2 linked regions of the Latilactobacillus sakei subsp. sakei DSM 20017 = JCM 1157 genome follow. The main gene of each other region encodes a partner of the protein of the gene in region 2 in a complex. Links are inferred from orthologs where the notes say so. Each region holds a gene or a part of one and is shown on either strand. Other genes may lie near its edges.

Region 1 (3,175 bases), 510 kb from region 2 along the record:
TAACTGTTAAACCACGACGTGTACGTTCGTCGAATGTAACGGCTAAGATGTCAGCTTGTGGACGGTATTTAGAAATCATACGTGCTGTAGAACCTGATTCTGTAGCAGCAACGATTGTCTTGATACCTAAGTTACGTGCAGTATGTGCAACAGCTTGGCCAATTGATTCTGTCAAGTTAGTCTTGCTGTATGCTTTCAATGCATATGCATCGCGGTCTGTTAATGATTTTTCTGTTCTTTCATCAATGCGGGCCATTGTTGCAACAGCTTCTACTGGGTAGTCACCGTTAGCACTTTCACCTGAAAGCATTGTTGCGTCAGTACCATCAATAACAGCGTTAGCAACGTCATTAACTTCAGCACGTGTAGGACGTGGGTTTTCTTGCATTGAGTCCAACATTTGTGTAGCTGTGATAACTGGTTTGCCAATAGCGTTACATTTCTTGATCAAGTTCTTTTGTACGAAAGGAACGTTTTCAAATGGAATTTCAACACCCATGTCACCACGAGCAATCATTAAACCGTCTGAAACTTTCATGATATCGTCAATGTTGTCGATACCTTCTTGTGATTCAATCTTAGGGAAGATTTGAACATGTTCCATGTGTTTTTCTTCTAATAATTCACGGATATCTAAAACGTCTTGAGGTTTACGAACAAAACTTGCAGCGATAAAGTTGATATCGTTATCTAAACCAAAACGGATGTCACTAGCATCTTTTTCTGTGATACCAGGTAAGTTGATTGAAACACCAGGTGCGTTAACACCTTTACGTGAGCCAACCATACCATCGTTTTGAACTTCAGTAACAAGTTCTTTGTTTGCTTCGTCTTTTTCAATAATCTTAAGATCCACTAAACCATCATCGATTAAAACGTGGCCACCAACGTGAGTATCGTCGTATAGACCTGGGTAAGTAACGGCAATTTTTTCAGGTGTTCCTTCAAGAGTATCGTCCATTGAAATACGTACCACTTCACCAGTGTGTAATTCAAATTTCTTACCTTGTTGAACAGTTGTCCGGATTTCAGCACCCTTAGTATCTAACATGATACCAACAGTTTTGCCTGTAGCTTTTTCAGCTTCGCGAACCATATTCATACGGCTTAAATGTTCTTCATGATCACCATGAGAGAAGTTAAAGCGGAATACGTTAGCACCTGCTTCAATTAATTTTGTGATGATTTCAACACTGTTACTTGCGGGTCCAAGTGTACTTACGATTTTGGTTTTCTTCATAAGTGGAATCTCTCCTTTTATGTCTGTTTTTTTAAAAGACTTTACAGTCATTTTAACGAATTTTGGGTAGAACTATAAAATACTAGTAAGCTAAATCTTCATTTAAATCATAAAGATCTAACATTGCGTGATGCTTGTGATTGAATAAGTCTAACATATCATGTGCGATAATTTCATTCTTTTCAATCCCAAGTGCAACCCCGCCTTTACCTTCAAGCAATAATTCAACTGCTTTTGAGCCTAAGCGGCTAGCTAATACACGATCACTAGCTGTTGGTGAACCACCACGAACAACGTGTCCTAAAACAGTTGAACGTAAGTGGAAATCGCCGTATTCAGAAAGTTTTTCTGAGAATTCATCGGCATGCATAACGCCTTCAGCCAAAACAATAATAGCATGTTTTTGGCCATGTTCGCGTGAAGCACGTAACTTTTCAGCAACGGCCTTAACGTCGAAATCACGTTCTGGAATAATAATATCTTGTGCGCCACCGGCTACACCAGCCCATAAAGCGATGTCGCCAGCGCCGCGGCCCATTACTTCCACAACGAAAGTTCTTTCATGACTTGCAGCCGTATCGCGAATACGGTCAATTGATTCAAGAACTGTGTTAACAGCTGTATCAAAGCCAATTGTTTGATCTGTAAATGGAATATCGTTATCAATTGTTCCTGGAAGACCAATTGCGTTATAACCATGTTCAGTCAAACGAAGAGCACCGTGATAAGAACCGTCACCACCGATAACAACTAAAGCTTCGATACCGAACTTGTTGAGTTGTTCAATACCCTTCAATTGTCCTTCGACTTGTGCAAATTCTGGATAACGTGCTGAGTATAAGAATGTACCACCACGTTGAATCTTGTCTCCAACCGTAATTGGATCCATCTTGAAGATATCACCAGCAACTAAGCCAGCGTAACCATAATTGATACCATAGACTTCAAGGCCTTCATGCATTGCTTTTCTTGCAACGGCACGGACGGCAGCGTTCATACCAGGTGCATCCCCACCACTTGTCAAAATACCTATGCGTTTCATCTTTTCACCCCAGGCAAATATTTTACTTAAAAAACCGATTTGGTCTTTCAAAGTCACTAATATATTATCACTTTTCTGAAAAGAAGTCTTGTCTTTTCAGAAGTTTTTAACAAACTTATTTTCAAAACTAAACTAACTAAAGCCCTTTAAAATAACGTTTGTAGGCCCCAGTAAGGTTGTAAGCGCCGTCGTTAATTTTTCATCGTTCGCAATCCAATAGCGTTCGTTCAAAAGAATTGACTTCTTCGTTGCTGAATTATAGAGAATTACCGGGATTGGCCCTCGACTTTTTTCGAGTAGTTGGTACATTTTTTGTTGCTGTTCACGCGTTAAATCCGCAGATAGTCGTAAATAAAGCGTGGCCTTAGGCAACCCTTTTTGCGCTTGTTCCGCTAACATAATCTGATTACCGATAAGTTGCAACTCTTGGCGTTGTTCCGTCTTTCCTGTGACTAAAATCACTTGTTCTTTGGCCAGCCAATCTGCTACTTGCCGATAAACCGATGCAAACAGCGTGACACTAATCTCGCCGGTGGCATCTTGTCCCGTCACAAAAGCCATTTGCTCGCCTTTTTTCGTTCGAATCACCTTAATTCGGCGGACAAATAAGACTAGTCGGACATTTTGATTGGGTGCTAAGTCACTAACTTCCGGCACGTGATAGTACCGACGGACACGTTCATACTTTTCTACCGGATGCCCTGAAAGATAAGCCCCCAGGTACTCCGCTTCTTTATCCAAGCGCTCCGTTAACGTCAAATTAGGCACCGTTTTTTCTTTGGGTGCTAGAATTTCGAATAACGACATATTATCGCCAGCTAACTTAACACTATCCAATAAATCATCGAGATTCATCAAAAGTGCGTTGCGGTTGGGATTAAATTGATCAAAGG
Region 2 (2,834 bases):
CGAGAAAATGCTAAGAACTATTTGGCTGATCACGAAGATGTCGAAGATGAAGTTCGTTTGAAGGTCAGAGCAGCTTATGGTATTTCAGATGTACCTGAAGAAGATCTCCCAACAACTGAAGATGAACAAATAAATATTTTACCAGATGATTCAACAGAAGAATAAAGCATGACCAACAGGAGCCAGGCCAAAACTTAGTTTTGTACTGGCTCCTGTTTTAGGTATATCCGAATAATCAAGACCAATGCCTGACAAATCAAGACTTATAGGGTCTACTACCGAATGGGATTGCTGAGAAGCCAGCCCATATTCGCGATTCAACAGTAGGGTGATTAATTATATCTAAGAACTTAATGCAAGAAGAGACGGATTAACCGAATAAACGGATAGCAATCGCTCCGGTAAACGGTTGCAATGCTGATACTTTAAGTTGACAGGCGGTTTACTAAACTATAAAATAACTATGTGTTGAAAAATTAAACATAATAACATCTTTAAAAATTTGCAATGTGATTGCAATTTAAAATTTTTGATGATGCGGAGGTGAAAAAATGAACTTAGATTTGCTATTAATCCTTACCGCAGTCATCATGTTAATCGTCGGTTTTGCCGTTGGTGCAATTTTGCAAAAGAAGGCCCACGAACGTGAAATTGATGGTGCAAATAAGACTGCTAAGGGAATAATCGAATTAGCTGAAAAAGAAGCGGCAACGCGTAAAAAAGAAATTCTTTTGGAAGCAAAGGATGAAAATCATCAATATCGCTCTGAAATTGAAAATGAATTGAAGGATCGACGTGGTGAAGTTCAAAAACAAGAGAATCGCTTAATACAGCGTGAAGAAACGATGGATCGGAAAGATGCGACGCTCGATAAAAAAGAACGGACACTGGAAGAACACGAAAGTCGTTTGGCTGAGCAAGCGCAACAATTAAAGGAAAAGCAAGCAGAAGTCGAAACGTTAGTTGAACAACAACGGACGAAGTTACAAGAGATTGCTGAACTTTCTCATGATGATGCGCAAAAGATCATTTTGGACGAAACAAAACGGAACTTGGATCACGAACGTGCTGTTTTAATTAAGGAAAGCGAAGAATCTGCTAAGGAACATGCTGATCGGACAGCTAAAACATTAGTTGCTGAAGCAATTCAACGTAGTGCAGCAGATATGGTTGCCGAAACAACAGTGACTGTTGTGACGCTTCCTAATGACGATATGAAGGGCCGAATTATCGGTCGCGAAGGTCGGAATATTCGAACACTTGAAACGTTAACTGGGATCGACTTAATCATCGATGATACACCAGAAGCAGTTGTTCTAAGTGGTTTCGATCCAATTAGACGTGAAATCGCACGGATGACCTTAGAGAAGTTAATTCAAGATGGTCGGATTCATCCGGCTCGCATTGAAGAAATGGTCGATAAATCACGTAAGGAAATGGATGAACAAATTCGCCAAATCGGTGAACAAGCCATTTTTGATGTCTGGATTCATACCATGCATCCAGACCTCATTAAGATTCTAGGTCGTTTACACTTCAGAACAAGTTATGGTCAAAACGTCTTGAATCACTCAATTGAGGTTGCTAAATTAACGGGGATTTTAGCTGCTGAATTAGGCGAAGATGTCACACTCGCCAAACGTGCTGGCTTATTACATGATATCGGTAAAGCACTGGATCATGAAGTTGATGGCTCACACGTTGAAATTGGTGTTGAACTTGCAACGCGTTATAAGGAACCGGCAACGGTCATTAACGCAATTGGCTCACATCATGGCGATATTGAAGCAACATCAATCATTTCAGTCTTAGTAGCTGCATCTGATGCAATTTCAGCTGCTCGTCCAGGGGCGCGTTCTGAATCACTTGAAAACTATATTCATCGTCTTGAGAAACTTGAAAGTATTACGAATAGTTTCAAAGGTGTTGATCATAGTTTTGCAATCCAAGCCGGCCGAGAAGTCCGCGTGATTGTTAAACCAGAACAAGTCACAGATGATCAAGCAACTGTCTTAGCACGTGATGTTAAAAACCAGATTGAAGATCAACTCGAATATCCTGGGCACATTAAGGTCACAGTTATCCGAGAAACAAGAACAGTTGAATATGCTAAGTAATTTTTAGTGAGTATATTCTTGGGGGTGGGCAATTAAATTTGTCGCACCCTCTTTTTTTGAATTTCATTAAGAAATCAAGTCCTAGTTGTGTTTATGAGCTGGGATTTGTATAATAAAGTGAATGTTAGAGAAAGTAGGCGAATCAAATGATGCCCATGTTTAGAATCATCGTTGGGTTGTTTGCGACCATGCTCGTTTCGGCCGCAATTACACCGCTCGTTAGACGCTTAGCTTTTGTCTTAGGCGCGGTTGATAAACCCAATGCTCGCCGAGTGAATAAGAAAGCAATGCCCTCAATGGGTGGTTTGGCGATTTTTATTGCCTTTAATGTAGGCACTTTTATTCTATTGCGCGGACAGTTTCCGACGCACGAACTATTTAGCATCTTTTTAGCAGAATGTATTATCATCATCACCGGGATGATTGATGATATCAAAGAATTAAGCCCTAAAGAAAAAATGTTAGGGATTTTAATCGCTGCCTTAGTGATTTACTTCTTAGCGGGTGTGCGGATGAATATCCTAACAATTCCGCTTGTTGGGACTTTCAAATTAGGATGGTTAAGTTTTCCAATTACAATTTTTTGGATCTTAGCGATTACCAATGCGGTGAACTTAATTGATGGCTTAGACGGTTTAGCGACCGGGGTCTCAATCATCGCGCTATTCACGATGGGTGTAATTGCCTATTTCTTCCTATCGATTACCAATGTGAGTG

The links.
Region 1: rny (region 2) and pfkA share a complex: the UniProt entries of both Bacillus subtilis proteins name them as parts of the possible RNA degradosome complex. The link is inferred for Latilactobacillus sakei subsp. sakei DSM 20017 = JCM 1157 from one-to-one orthologs.

The regions. Positions count from the first base shown.
Region 1 is NZ_AP017929.1:1,401,222-1,404,396, reverse strand. What follows is about bases 303-3,175. They hold pfkA (6-phosphofructokinase), read right to left. Parts: upstream 2,283-3,175; coding sequence 1,323-2,282; downstream 303-1,322. Other genes in these bases: dnaE (DNA polymerase III subunit alpha), read right to left, coding at 2,415-3,175; pyk (pyruvate kinase), read right to left, coding at 303-1,240. In the rest of the region: more of pyk, read right to left, coding at 1-302. UniProt on the Bacillus subtilis protein: Catalyzes the phosphorylation of D-fructose 6-phosphate to fructose 1,6-bisphosphate by ATP, the first committing step of glycolysis.
Region 2 is NZ_AP017929.1:1,913,607-1,916,440, reverse strand. It holds rny (ribonuclease Y), read left to right. Parts: upstream 1-551; coding sequence 552-2,117; downstream 2,118-2,834. Other genes in the region: LEUCM_RS09635 (glycosyltransferase family 4 protein), read left to right, coding at 2,273-2,834; recA (recombinase RecA), read left to right, coding at 1-165. UniProt on the Bacillus subtilis protein: Endoribonuclease that initiates mRNA decay. Initiates the decay of all SAM-dependent riboswitches, such as yitJ riboswitch. Involved in processing of the gapA operon mRNA, it cleaves between cggR and gapA.